DNA from 2 places in the Clostridium sp. SGI.024 genome. Region 1 is predicted to be linked to the other one. Evidence: a T-box and tRNA genes for the amino acid it is inferred to sense, from the RefSeq annotation. Region 1 holds a T-box; the other holds one or more tRNA genes.
The links. The T-box of region 1 lies ahead of thrS (threonine--tRNA ligase). A T-box ahead of a tRNA ligase gene usually reads a tRNA of that ligase, here a tRNA-Thr.
Positions count from the first base shown of each region.

Region 2: it encodes a tRNA-Thr, which carries the amino acid that the T-box ahead of thrS (threonine--tRNA ligase) is inferred to sense. The anticodon was not compared.

Region 1 covers NZ_JBNPON010000047.1:5,110-12,920, forward strand. The annotation lists gene thrS (threonine--tRNA ligase) at 320-2,257, opposite strand; T-box leader at 2,314-2,534, opposite strand; gene ACQRD5_RS12300 (HNH endonuclease signature motif containing protein) at 2,642-3,052, opposite strand; gene ACQRD5_RS12305 (hypothetical protein) at 3,299-3,973, shown strand; tRNA gene ACQRD5_RS12310 (tRNA-Gly) at 4,038-4,111, shown strand; tRNA gene ACQRD5_RS12315 (tRNA-Lys) at 4,117-4,192, shown strand; gene ispF (2-C-methyl-D-erythritol 2,4-cyclodiphosphate synthase) at 4,582-5,052, opposite strand; gene ACQRD5_RS12325 (class D sortase) at 5,427-6,017, shown strand; gene ACQRD5_RS12330 (anti-sigma factor domain-containing protein) at 6,031-7,032, shown strand; gene rluF (23S rRNA pseudouridine(2604) synthase RluF) at 7,048-7,811, shown strand, end outside.
Region 2 covers NZ_JBNPON010000007.1:14,601-22,411, forward strand. The annotation lists gene ACQRD5_RS03790 (proline--tRNA ligase) at 310-2,022, shown strand; gene cysS (cysteine--tRNA ligase) at 2,035-3,435, shown strand; gene ACQRD5_RS03800 (Mini-ribonuclease 3) at 3,479-3,886, shown strand; gene rlmB (23S rRNA (guanosine(2251)-2'-O)-methyltransferase RlmB) at 3,935-4,822, shown strand; gene ACQRD5_RS03810 (NYN domain-containing protein) at 4,844-5,359, shown strand; gene sigH (RNA polymerase sporulation sigma factor SigH) at 5,423-6,067, shown strand; tRNA gene ACQRD5_RS03820 (tRNA-Thr) at 6,157-6,232, shown strand; gene tuf (elongation factor Tu) at 6,368-7,561, shown strand; gene rpmG (50S ribosomal protein L33) at 7,737-7,811, shown strand, end outside.

The DNA.
Region 1 (7,811 bases):
AGTAGGTTAAACCAAAAGAAATAACGACCATACAAGAGTAAAAATGCTCCTGTGTGGTCGTTTTCTTATGCTCAAGTATTGAATTGGTAGGTGAGCTTTATTTATGTAATTCTCTATACTTATCAATAAGTGAAGCTACAAGGCGAAACCGCATTTTATAAGGCGGTACTGCCAAACAAGAAAAGCCGATAAACCTTGAAAAATAAGGATATATCGTCAATTTAAGAACTTATGTGGAGATATGGGAAAAGGTGTACTCTTTTTAAGGTATAAAAAAAGATGGGAAATCCCATCTTTTTTATCTTAAAGTACTTTTCTATTATTTTTCTTTGTTAGCTATTTCTAGTATTAATCTATTCTTTAATTCAGAAACTGGAATTGCTCCTTCTTCTCCATTCTTTCTGCTTCTTACAGAAACCTCATTGTTAGCAGCTTCCTTTTCACCAACAACTAGGATGTAAGGAATTCTTTCAAGTCTAGCTTCTCTAATTTTGTAACCTATCTTTTCAGCTCTATAGTCTCCCTCAATTCTGATTCCTGCATTTTTAAAATCTTTAACTATTGATTCAGCATAGTCATTATATTTATCAGAAATAGGAAGAACTATTGCTTGAGTTGGTGATAACCAAGTTGGGAATGCACCAGCATATTTTTCAATAAGCATAGCTAAAGTTCTTTCATAACATCCAATTGAAGATCTGTGAATTATATAAGGACGTTTCTTATTACCATCTTTATCTATATAAGTCATATCAAATCTTTCTGCTAAAGCAAAGTCAATTTGAATAGTTATTATTGTATCTTCTTTTCCATGAACATTCTTGAATTGAATATCAAGCTTTGGTCCGTAGAATGCAGCTTCGCCTTCAGCTTCTACATAATTAATTTCAAGGTGATCTAAGATACCTTTCATTAATACTTGAGTTTCTTCCCAAGCTTCTGGATTATTTATATATTTTTCAGTATTGTTTGGATCCCATTTAGAGAATCTATATGAAATATCTCCATCAATACCTAAAGTACTCATTATGTGTTTTATTAACTCAAGAGAACCTTTGAATTCTTCTTCAACTTGGTCTGGTCTACATACTATATGTCCATCAGCTAAAGTGAATTGTCTAACTCTTATTAGACCATGCATTTCCCCTGAAGACTCATTTCTAAATAAAGTAGAAGTTTCAGAATATCTTATTGGTAATTCTCTATAAGAATGTTGTTCAGAATTATATATTGTATATTGGAATGGGCAAGTCATTGGTCTTAAAGCCATAACTTCTGCATCCTTTTCTTCATCTCCTAAAACAAACATACCATCTTTGTAGTGATCCCAGTGACCAGAAACTTTATATAAATCACTTTTAGCCATATATGGAGTCTTTGTAAATACATAGCCTCTCTTTTCTTCTTCGTCTTCAACCCATCTTTGAAGAAGTTGAACTATTTTAGCACCCTTAGGCATTAATAGAGGTAGACCTTGACCTACTTTTTCATCAGTAGTGAATAATTTAAGTTCTCTTCCTAGCTTATTATGATCTCTTTTTTTAGCTTCTTCTAAAGCTTCTAAATGAGCATCTAAGTCTGCTTTCTTTAAGAATGCAGTTCCGTAAATTCTTGAAAGCATCTTATTTTTTTCATCACCCTTCCAGTAAGCACCTGCGCTTCTAAGAAGTTTAATAGCCTTAATTGATTTTAATGACATTACGTGAGGACCAGCACATAAGTCAACAAAGTCTCCCATTTTATAGAAGGAAATAACTTCATCTTCCCCTAAGTCATTTATTAATTCAACCTTATATGGTTCATTAGCATCTTCCATTAACTTTATAGCCTCTGCTCTTGGTAATTCAAATCTTTCAATTGAAGGATTTTCTTTTATTATTTTTCTCATTTCATCTTCAATTTTAACTAAATCTTCAGCAGAAAAAGAATTTTCTACATCGAAGTCATAGTAGAAACCATCAGTAATTGCAGGTCCAATAGCTAATTTTGCTTCTGGATATAATCTTTTAACAGCATAGGCTAATACGTGAGATATACTATGTCTTACTGCATCCTTTCCTTCTTGAGAATCAAATGTACAAATTGCAAGGTCAGAATCTTCATTTACTGCGTAGCGTAAATCAACAACCTTCCCATTAACTATTCCACAGTAAGCATTTCTAGCTAAGCCTTCGCTTATTGATTTAGCTATATCAAGTACTGAAATTCCAGCTTCAAATTCTTTTACAGATCCATCTTTTAAAGTAATTTTAATCATTTCTTATATTCTCCCTTCGCATTTTTAAAAATAAAAAACTCTCGTCCCTTCATAATAGAAGGGACGAGAGTGATAAAATTCTATATTTCCCGCGGTTCCACCCTTAATTGCCTAAAGATATAAATAGGCCTCTTAAGATATCGTAACGTGATATTAAACGGGCTTTATTAGAGCCGCTCAGAGGTGGTCTTCAACTAAATTCAAATAAGATAATTTCACCAAACTTATCTCTCTCTGAAAATGAAAAGTAGTTTACTCTTCTCTTCAACGCATTAAATATTTATTTTTTATTATAATTATTTATTATATCAATGTCAACATAAAGAAATAGTATTTTAGAAAAATATGATATTTCTTTTAATTAATTGAATATAAAATAGTATTTTAGCCAATATTAATATTATGGTAAAGACGTTCTAACTCTATTTCTTGAAGTATATTATAGGAGTATAGTTTACCACCCATGAGGTTTGCAATTATTTCCTCTTTAGAATAACCTTCTTTATAAAGCTTTAAGTTTTTTACTAGCTTTTTTAATAAAGAATTTGTTATTTCTAAAAGTCCATAAAGTTCTTTAGCTGTATAGTAATCCTTCGGTAAAAGCTTAAAAAGCTTTTTTTGCATTTCAAGCTTATATTTAATATCAGTTTCTATGCAGTTATGGGGTCCAATTTTGCCTCTATGGTGGTAGTTACATAGATATTTATAATTTAACTTAATATCGTAACCACCTTCGTGTTTATGAACTATATGATGTATATCCGCTTTAGCTCCACAAATTTCACAGTGGTACAAAGTCATGCCTCCTTTAAATAACTTTATATCTCTTTACATATATTATATAATTTTTTTAAAAAATAATCTAGATTATTAAGAATTTTATAAAAATTAACATATTATGAACAAAGTGAATTTTTAAGTTTTTAAAGTGTTTAATGTTACTTTGTTATATTCTGAAAAATTACTTGAAAATGAGTTAAAATATACTATATACTATATTTATAGTATATTATATTTCGAAATTGAAAGAAAGGTGATACTGTGAGACATAATTATGATTCTTTTGATTATTGGGAAGAATTAATTAATGAAAATAAGACTATTAGAGGTCATATGTTTATGGATAGACTTCCAGATAGTAGAAGCATATATATTCATAGTTTAATATTTTCAAAAAATAATGGTCTTAGTAATATTTGGTCATACTTTCCTAATGAGAAGACTTTATTAGGATACATTCAATACTCATTTTTACAAGAAGCTTTTTATAAATGGATTTACGGAAAAGAAAGAGTAATAATTAATATACCTAATATTCCAGTGGAAAGAATAATTTCTGATGGTGAAAAAAATAAAAAAATATCAAAAGAAGAAGCAAATAATATGAGAAGACATGTAGATATGATTAGAAGCTTCTGGAATTTGCCAAATGATAAGTTAATAAAATCACTAAAAAGATTCTGTAGAGATTTTAATAGAACATGGTATGGTGATAACAAAGAATTTTTATATTTAAAGATATTTGATAATCCAAAAGAGTTAGGAGAATTCGTTGTTAATTCAAGCTATATAACTACTACTGAGGAAGATTTCATAGAAAGAACAGGAATAAGCTTGGTAGAATGGAGAAAAATTTGTGAAAATGCAGATGAAAACAAGAGGAATGGTGAGAAATTTAGAGATATTTTACTAAAATCTTTAACTGAAATTATATAAATTTATAAAGTTATTATTGACAGTAATAGTTATGGCATATATAATGTTATTGTCAATAAGATATGCGGGTGTAGCTCAATGGTAGAGCCCTTGCCTTCCAAGCAAGTTACGTGAGTTCGATTCTCATCACCCGCTCCATATATGCGTTATTAGCTCAGTTGGTAGAGCACCTGACTCTTAATCAGGGTGTCCCGGGTTCGATCCCCTGATAACGCACCAATAATGAGGGATTAATTTGTTTTAATCTCTCTTTTTGTTTATATTAAAAAATAGAAGCTCAACACTCTAAGGAGCATAACTTATGTTCTTAAGAGATTTAGCTGCCATTTATACTTTTTCAAGAATGATATTTTAATTTTATCCATATATTGTGGGGATTTGTGCTATAATAGCAATATATATTCTTTGGAGAAAAAAATAAGGCTATTGTAAAATTAAAATATATAACCAAAAGAGAGCTATGGCACAAAAAGATTGCCATAGCTCTTCTTAATTCATCATTTCATGCTGATTTTACTTCAGCAAAGAGGCTTTTCATCTTTTTATTTTTTAGTGAAAAAACTCCAAAAGGAGTTTTCACCTCAATTCTACATTTTACAGTCTATAGTTTACATTGTAAGTAGGCATATGCTTTGTGAAGATATTCCTTCTCCACTTCCTGTAAATCCTAATCCTTCTTCAGTTGTTGCTTTTACATTAATTTTCATTACATCAATATTTAAAGCTTTTGCTATGTTTTCACGCATTTCTTTTATATAAGGAGCCATTTTAGGTTTTTGGGCAATTATAGTAGAATCTATATTATTAATTAAATAACCATTTTCATTTAATAGTTTACCAACTTCTTCAAGAAGCTTTATGCTAGATATACCTTTAAACTTTATATCAGTATCTGGGAAAAGAGTTCCAATATCGCCAAGAGCAGAAGCTCCAAGTAAGGAATCTATAATTGCATGAAGTAAAACATCAGCATCTGAATGACCAAGCAAGCCTTTTTCGAAGGGGATGTTAACTCCACCAATTATTAAGTCTCTTCCTTCAACAAGACGATGTACATCATATCCTAATCCTATTCTCATCTGTATACCTCCAAGATTATTATTAAGACCATTTTACTCTATAGGAAATTATAATATCAAGGATTTATATAAAACTTATGAAGTTAATTAAGACTTATAATACTTTTTTATAAGGATGAAGCTTAATTAGTAACGAAGGATTTTTAGTATTGGCATGGTTAAATTTAATTAAGTTGCTAAAAAGATTCTTTATATTTATTTTAATTTTATAAATTAATAGTAAAGGTTTAGAAGATATTTTCTTTCGTTTAAAAATAAAGTCAACATAAATAATTTTTCTATTCATAAGTTACTCCTAAAAGATTAATGATTATAGATGTTTATGTTATAATATATGATAAATGAATATAAAAGTTTATCAGGAGTTGGATTATTTGAAAGAAAAGATTAGAAGAATAATAGGATTAATTTTAATAGTAGTTGGTATATCTATTATTGTGTCTATAGTTTACAAGAAAATAGATACATCAAAAAAACAAAAAGAACTTCAAAATATATTAGAAGAAGTTATAAATGAAGAGCCTAAAGAAATATCTACAGAAGAAGAAGAAAAATTAATAAATGGATATAAGCCTATTGCTTTGATGGAAATCCCGAGTATAAGTTTGTCTCAAGGAATAGTGGAAGGTATTAGTGATGATATTCTTCAATATTATTTAGGACACTTTGAAGGCTCAGCAAAGCCAGGTGAAAAGGGAAACTTTTCTGTTGCCGGTCATAGAGTTTCAGATTATTCTGAGGCCTTTGTTAATTTATATAAGGTAGAAATAGGAGATGAAATATTAATTAAGGCAAATAAAAAGGAATATGTGTATGAAGTAACTGATAATTTTATAGTATCCCCTGATAATGTGGAGGTTTTGGATAATACAGATGAAGCTACAATAACATTAGTTACTTGTACTGTAGGGGCAAAGGAAAGAGTTATAGTAAAAGGGAATTTGATAAAAAGTAACGATATGTAAGGTGGGGAGAGTAGTGATAACAGGTATCTTTCAATATGATAAATATAAATTTTCAACAAAGTCTCCAGCAAATTTAACTTTAGATGATATAGTTGAAAATCGAGAAGAGGAAATAATTAGATTAAAAGAAGAACTATTAACTTATAAGATACTAATTAAGGATTTAATTCATGATGAGCCTTCATATATAATTAGAAATAAAATATTGAATATTGCATACTTTATAATAGAAGATGTTGAATTATTTGAGTATTTAAATACTACTAAAAAATTTCCTATTAATAGACTTCTGAAAAGAACCCCTATAGATAAGGAGTTTTATCAAAGCTGGAAGGAATATATAGTAACCTTTGTTGTTATATTAGCAAATCCTAATTATAAATATTTGCAAGAGTATTTACAAATAGAAGAAGCTTCTGAAGTACCTAGTTCAGAGGAAATTATTCAGCTTAATAATGAAGATGAACATAGAGGAATTATACTTTCTAAGGGTATAAATTATTCTATTATTTTAACTTCTAAGGGGGAATTTATTAAAGTTAAATCCAAAAAGGAAAATAGAGTGGGAGAAGATTTTATTAGTAAAGAAAGCTTTACTTTTAAAAAATATAAGCTTCAAATTTCAATAATTGCAAGTATAGTAGTAATAATATTTATTGTAGGTATATTACAATATAGATCAATAGATAAGACTATTTCCATAGAGACAACATCTTTAATAACTTTAGAAGTTAATAGATTTGATAAGATAATTGATGCGTATAGTCAAACAGAAAAAGGAAATAATTTGTTAGATAAATTAAAAGTAAATAATACCAATGTAGATGATTCTATAAAAGAAATATTAGGATATGCTAATAATAATGATATGGTTCCTAAAACAGGAATTGTAATTACCGTAACAGGTAAGCCACTTAAATATAATGCTTTAGAAAAAACAGAAAAATTTATTAAGGAAAAAGGACTTCAAGTTAAATTGAACAATTCAGGTGATGAGCACAAAGTAAGTCCATAATATAAAGGTGATAATATGAATCAACATAATAAAGAATACATTATAGTACATAAAGAAAGAGGATCGCAAGTAAGGTTAAATAAATTTATAAGTGAAACTGGATATTGTTCTAGAAGAGAAGCAGATAAGCTTATAGAAGAGGGCAGAGTAACCATTGATGGCCTAAAGGCTGTAATGGGAATGAAGGTAAATATAAATGCTAATGTAAGAGTTGATGGTAAATCTTTAAAAAAAGAAGATAAACTAGTGTATATAGCCTTAAATAAACCTATTGGAATAACTTGCACTACAGAGAAAAAGGTAAGAGGAAATATAGTTGATTTTGTAAATCATGAAAAAAGAATTTTCCCTATAGGTAGATTAGATAAAGATTCACAAGGATTAATTTTATTAACTAATGATGGAGATATAGTAAATAAAATATTAAGAGCTGGCAATAATCATGAAAAAGAATATATAGTAACTGTAGATAAACCTATAGATACTAAGTTTATAGACTCTATGTCTAACGGTGTTAAAATATTAGGAACTATAACAAAAAAATGTATAGTGAATAAGATAAATGAGAGAACCTTTAGGATTATACTAACACAAGGTATGAATAGGCAAATAAGGAGAATGTGTGAAGCCTTAGGATATAATGTGACTAAATTAAATAGAATAAGAATAATGAATATAAAATTAGGTAATTTAAAGATAGGTAGCTGGAGAAATTTATCTTCAGAAGAACTTAAAAAATTAAATTCATTAATAAGTACTTCTATAAAAACTAAAGAAGC
Region 2 (7,811 bases), on a different contig from region 1:
CATGGGCTGTAAGATTTTCAATAGGATTTGAACCAGCTTTGGAGTATAGGTAAAAACTATCGGTTTAATATCGTTAAAATTATTAGAGCACAAATTTAGGTGGTACCGCGATATAAGTTCGCCCTAATTAATTAGGGCGAGCTTTTTTATTTAAAAATTTAGTTGATAAAAAATGATTTTTAAATTTACTTTTATATTTATATAAATGGATAGATACTATATAAGATAATTTATTAGAAATATTACCTAAATATTTATCTACGTAATATTGTCTTGAATATAATGATAAAAATACAGGAGGAATCAAAGATGAAAATGTCTAATATGTTAATATCAACATTAAGAGAGGTTCCAGCTGAAGCGGAAATTAATAGTCATAAATTGATGCTAAGGGCTGGGATGATAAGAAAGATGGCATCAGGAATATATAACTACATGCCACTAGGATTAAGAGTTCTAAAAAAGGTAGAAGATATAATTAGAGATGAAATGAATAATGCAGGGGCTCAAGAATTCTTAGCTTCAGCAGTTTTACCAGCAGAACTTTGGCAGGAATCTGGAAGATGGGATGTTTATGGAGAAGAAATGTTTAGACTTAAAGATAGAAATAATAGAGATTTCTGTTTAGGACCAACTCATGAAGAAGTATTTACAGATATAGCTAGAAATGAAATTAAGTCTTACAAGCAACTACCAGTAAATCTTTATCAAATACAAACTAAATACAGAGATGAAAGAAGACCAAGATTTGGAGTTATGAGATCTAGGGAATTTATAATGAAGGATGCTTATAGTTTTGATAAAGATCAAGAAGGATTAGATATTTCTTATAACAAAATGAGAGAAGCATATATTAAAATATTTAATAGATGTGAACTAGAGGCTAAACCAGTTGAGGCTGATTCAGGAGCAATTGGGGGTTCAAATTCAGCTGAATTTATGGTTAAATCAGAAGTAGGGGAAGATGATGTAGTTTTCTGTACATCTTGTGATTATGCAGCTAATATAGAAAAAGCTCCATCAACTGTAGAAAAAGCACAATCAGAAGAATTAAAAGACTTAGTTAAAACTGAGACGCCAAATATTAAGACAATTGAAGAATTAGTTAAATTCTTTAATACAACAGAAAAGAAATTTGCAAAAACTCTAATATTTAACGGAGATGATAAAATAGTTGCAGTTATGGTAAGAGGAGATAGAGAGGTTAATGAAGTTAAGGTAACAAATGCCTTAGGTGGAGTAGTTAATTTAAATATGGCAACACCTGAAGAAGTATTTAAAGCAACTAATGCACAAGTTGGTTTTGCAGGACCTATAGGTATAAAGGTAGATACTTTATTAGTTGATGAAGAAGTTGCTAATATGTATAATTTCATAGTTGGAGCAAATGAAACAGGATATCATATTGAAAATGTTAATTATGGTAGGGACTTTGAAGGCTTAGTGGGCGATTATAGAAATATAACTGAAGGTGAAAGTTGTCCAGTTTGTGGTGGAAAAGTAACCATATCAAGAGGAACAGAAGTAGGTCATATTTTTAAGCTTGGAACTAAATATTCAGAATCTATGAATGCTACTTTTATAGACGAAAATGGTAAAGAAAAACCATTTATAATGGGATGTTATGGAATAGGTGTAACTAGAACTATGGCATCAATAATAGAACAACATAATGATGAAAATGGTATAATTTGGCCTTTAGCTGTAGCACCATATCATGTTAATGTAATACCAGTTAACATAAAAGATGAAGAACAAATGAAGATTGCTAATAAGATTTACGAAGAATTAAAAGAAATAGGTATTGATGTAGTTTTAGATGACAGAAATGAAAGAGCAGGAGTTAAATTCAAGGATTCTGACCTAATGGGAATACCAATGAGGGTTACAGTAGGAAAGAAAATCTCAGAGGGAGAAGTTGAATTTAAACTTAGAACATCTGATATGGAAAATGTTAAAATTGAAGATGTAATAGTAAGGGTAAAAGAAGAGTTTAAAAAAAATAAATTATCTATTAGATAAGGAGGTAACTAAATGAAAATTTATAATAGCTTAACGAGAAGAAAAGAGGAATTTGTATCAATTACTCCAGGAGAAGTTAAGATGTATGTTTGTGGACCTACTGTTTATAATTATTTTCATATAGGTAATGGTAGAACTTTTATAGTTTTTGATACTATAAGAAGATATCTTGAATACAAAGGATATAAAGTTAATTATATTCAAAACTTTACAGATATAGATGACAAAATGATTAAAAAAGCTAATGAAGAAGGAACTACAGTAGCTTGTGTTGGAGACAAATATATAGATGAATATTATAAAGATGCAGATGGGTTAAATATAAAAAGAGCTTCTACTAATCCAAGAGCTACTGAATATATAAAAGATATTATAGAATTTATAGAGGGGCTTATAGATAAAGGATATGCTTATGAAGTAGATGGAGATGTTTATTTTAGAACTAAGCAGTTTAATGGATATGGAAAGCTTATAAAGCAAAACTTAGAAGATCTTCAATCTGGAGCTAGAATAAATATAGATGAAAGAAAAGATGATCCTATGGATTTTGCGTTATGGAAGGCTCAAAAACCAGGTGAACCTGCTTGGGTAAGTCCTTGGGGATTAGGAAGACCAGGATGGCATATAGAATGTTCATGCATGGCAAAAAAATTACTTGGAGAGACAATAGATATTCATGCAGGAGGTATGGATTTAGCATTCCCACATCATGAAAATGAAATAGCTCAAAGTGAAGCTTTAACAGGTAAGCCTTTCGCTAATTACTGGATGCATTCAGCTTATTTAAATGTTAATAATCAAAAAATGTCTAAGTCTTTAAATAATTTTTTAACAGCAAGAGATGCTCTTGAAAAATATGATTCAGATGTAATTAGATTCTTAATGTTATCTGCACATTATAGAGTACAATTAAATTTTAGTGATGATTTATTAGAATCTGCAAAAGCTTCAGTAGAAAGATTATATAATACTGTAGCAAATCTTGAAAATTTAATTGATGAAGTTAAGAAAGAAAAGATTGATAGTGAAGAAGAAAACTACTTAAAATCTTTAGATGTATATAGACAAAGATATATAGATAAGATGGATGATGATTTTAATACAGCTGATGCGATTACAGCTATATTTGACCTAATTAAGGATATAAATACTAATATATCTATAGAATCATCTAAAGAACTTTGTGAAAAAGCTTTAGCTTTAATTAGAGAACTTGGAAATCCATTGGGAATACTTCAAAAATCAACTAAGGGAAGCTTAGAAGAAGAGGTGGAAAAGTTGATTGAAGAAAGACAACAAGCTAGAAAAAATAGAAATTTTGCTCTAGCTGATAAAATAAGAGATGATTTAAAAGCAAGAAATATAATTTTAGAAGATACACCTCAAGGTGTTAGATGGAAAAAAATAAATTAATATAAGGGCTGCATTTTGCAGCCTTTATTTAAAGGAGAGAAGTATGTTAGAGGATTTAAGAATTAGAGAATTTAGTAAGGAAGAGGCTAGGCGATTAAATCCTTTACAATTAGCACTCATAGGGGATGGAGTATTTGAAATGTATATAAGAAATTTTATACTTTCAAATAATACAGAACTCTCTGCCCATAAGATGCATGTAAAAGCTATTGGATATGTAAAGGCAAAGAGTCAGTCTACGATAATGCATAATATAGAAAATGATTTAACAGAAGATGAAATGTATATTTACAAAAGAGGTAGAAATGCTAAATCTGCTACCGTTCCTAAGAATGCAAATGTAATAGATTATAGAAATGCAACAGGATTTGAAGCTTTACTAGGTTTCTTATACTTGACAGGAAATAAGGAAAGACTATTTAATATATTGGAGAAGTCTACTGAAATATAGTTAACATAAGATAAGAAAAGTATATAATATAGATAAGGAGTGATTATTATGACTAAAGGAACAAGAGAAGCTAGAATGAGAGCTAGAATAGAAAGAGAAATGTTAGAAAATAATCAAAAACCCCCTAAAAAACAATTTTTCAAAGGAAGTAGAAAAATAGTAGGGGATAGAGAAAATGAAATAAATCAAGTTGAAACTAGAGAAGATTTAATTATTGGCAGAAATGCTGTTATGGAAGTAGTAAAGAGTGATAGAACTATAGAAGCAATATATATTTCTAATACACATATGGAAGGATCTATAAAAGCTATAATTAATATAGCTAGAGATAAAGGGTTAGTATTAAAAGAGGTAGATAGAAAGAAACTTGACTTAATGAGTGGAAGTACTAATCACCAAGGTGTAATAGCTCAAGTAACTCCATATAAGTATTGTGAAATTGCTGATATTCTTAATTTAGCAAAGAAAAGAGGTCAAGAGCCATTTGTAGTTATATTGGATGAAATTGAAGATCCTCATAACTTAGGCTCTATAATAAGAACAGCTGAATTATGTGGTGTACATGGAATTATTATACCTAAGAGAAGAAATGTTGGTATTACATCTACAGTTTATAAATGCTCTGTAGGAGCTATAGAACATATGAAGATTGCAAAGGTAACAAATATAAATGCAGCTATAGATGAATTGAAAAAGGCTGGCCTATGGATATATGGAGCGGATATTGCTGGAGATGAGTATAGTTATGAAGTTAACTTCAATGGTCCATGTGCAATGGTTATTGGAAGTGAAGGAAGAGGTATATCTAAGCTTACCTTGAAAAAGTGTGATAAATTAGTTAAAATTCCTATGGTGGGAAAAATAAATTCTTTAAATGCTTCAGTTGCAGGTGGTATAATGATGTATGAAATATTAAAAGGAAGGCTAGTAAAATAGATTAGCCTAAAGAGGTACCATGTGAAGATAATGTTTATTGATGGGTATAATGTTATAAATAGCTGGCCAAATTTAAAGATTCAAAAAGATTATAGTTTTGATGGAGCCAGACAAACTTTAATAGATAGTTTACATAATTATTCAGTTTATGAAGGATGTAAAATCATAATAGTTTTTGATGCCCATAATGTAAATAGAAGCATTGAAAAGAAGGAAGATATAAATAATAATGTGAGTATAGTTTTTACCAAGGATGGTGAAACAGCTGACTCTTATATAGAAAGAGAAGTTCATAATTTAGGAAGAAGATTTGAAGTTTATGTTGTTACTTCAGATTGGCTTGAGCAACAAACTATTTTTCAAAGGGGAGCTGTAAGAATTTCTTCTATTGAGTTTTATAATGAAGTACTCGATACAGAGAATAGAATTAAAAGCAAAGCACTAAAAAACACTAATTTATCAAACAGAAATAATTTACTTGATAATGTAGATGATGATATATTAAGGAAATTGGAATCTATTAGACGAAGTAAATAGTAAATTTATAATATGGGAATTTATAATATGGGAATTTATAGGCAATAAAAGGGGTGGTATATAGTGGAGAGCGCTAGAAGTGAAGAAAGATTGTTTGTTGAATTTGATGATAAACTAGATGAAGAAGTAGTTTATGAGGCCAAAAAAGGTGACTGTAGAGCTCAAGAATACTTAATTTCAAAATATGAAAACTTTGTGAAAGCTAAAGCAAAATCATATTTTCTTATTGGCGCTGATAAAGAAGATATTTATCAAGAAGGTATGATAGGATTGTATAAGGCTATAAGAGATTTTAAGGCTGATAAACTGACCAGTTTTAAAGCTTTTGCAGAGATTTGTGTTACAAGACAAATAATAACGGCTATAAAGACTGCCACTAGACAGAAGCATATACCCCTCAACACATATATATCTTTAAATAAGCCTATATATGAAGAAGATTCTGATAGAACATTAATTGATGTTTTATCGGAACTAAAGATAACTGATCCAGAGGAACTTATTATAGGAAAAGAGCAAATAAAGCATATTGAGGGAGAGATGGCAAAGGTTCTTTCTGATCTTGAGATGGAAGTTCTCCAATCTTATTTAGATGGGAAATCATACCAAGAGATAGCTTGCGATTTAGATAGGCAGGCTAAGTCTATAGACAATGCCCTTCAGAGAGTAAAGAGAAAGTTAGAAAAATGTCTTTATTATGAAAAATAAGTATCTAAATTTTTATTGACAAATTTTTTGAATAATAGTAAAATTTATAATTGGTATATTAAAATGAAAACCAAAATTAAGATGGAAATGCTCACGTAGCTCAGTAGGCAGAGCGTCGCCTTGGTAAGGCGGAGGTCGTCGGTTCAAGCCCGATCGTGAGCTCCAATATAGTTGAGCGCTCACTAATTGTGATTATTGTCATTAAGTTGCTTTGATCTTTGTAGTGGGCTCAATATATTAACCAAAAAGCTAGAAAACGCTAGGCAAAGTTTATTACAAAGATTAAAGGAGGATTTTACAATGGCAAAGCAAAAATTCGAAAGAAGTAAACCACACGTAAACATTGGAACAATCGGTCACGTTGACCACGGTAAGACAACTTTAACAGCTGCAATCACAACAGTTTTAGCAAACAGAGGATTAGCAGAATCATTTAAATATGATGAAATTGATAAGGCTCCAGAAGAAAAAGAAAGAGGAATCACAATTAACACAGCTCACGTTGAATATCAAACAGACAACAGACACTATGCTCACGTTGACTGTCCAGGACACGCTGACTATGTTAAGAACATGATCACAGGAGCTGCTCAAATGGATGGAGCTATCTTAGTTGTTTCAGCTGCAGATGGTCCAATGCCACAAACAAGAGAACACATCCTACTAGCATCAAGAGTTGGAGTTGACTACATAGTAGTATTCTTAAACAAAGCTGATATGGTAGATGATGAAGAATTATTAGAATTAGTTGAAATGGAAGTTAGAGAATTATTATCAGAATACAACTTCCCAGGAGATGACATTCCAGTAATTAAGGGTTCAGCTTTACAAGCATTAGAAAACCCAACAGATGAAAAAGCTATAGCACCAATCTTAGAATTAATGGATGCTGTAGATAGCTACATCCCAACTCCAGAAAGAGCAACAGATAAGCCATTCTTAATGCCAGTAGAAGATGTATTCACAATCACTGGTAGAGGAACAGTTGCTACAGGAAGAGTTGAAAGAGGAGTTCTTCATGTAGGAGACGAAGTAGAAATCGTTGGATTAGCAGAAGAAAGCAGAAAAGTAGTAGTAACAGGAATAGAAATGTTCAGAAAGTTACTAGACGAAGCGCAAGCTGGAGATAACGTTGGAGTTCTTTTAAGAGGAGTTCAAAGAACTGAAATTGAAAGAGGTCAAGTATTAGCAAAAACTGGATCAGTTAAGCCACACAACAAGTTCGTAGGTCAAGTATACGTACTTAAAAAAGAAGAAGGTGGAAGACACACTCCATTCTTTGATGGATACAGACCACAATTCTACTTCAGAACAACAGACGTTACTGGTTCAATCAAATTACCAGAAGGAATGGAAATGGTTATGCCAGGAGACCACATCGATATGAACGTTGAATTAATCACTAGAGTTGCTATGGACGAAGGATTAAGATTCGCTATCAGAGAAGGTGGAAGAACTGTAGGTTCAGGAGTTGTTACTAGCATAATTGAATAAGTAATAGGCAAGGTAAGTATTACATAGGGCTGGGTTTCATTACCGAGTCCTTTGTAAGGCTGATATATTGACATAATACCTGTTTTGTGATAATGTGTTTAAGTAATTAACGAAAACAAATTAACATAAAGTAGTAGATTTTTATATTATTTACGGTAAACTGGAGGTGCAGACTGTGAGAGTAAAGGTAACTTTAGCATGCACAGAGTGTAAGCAAAGAAATTACAATTCAATGAAAAACAAAAAGAAC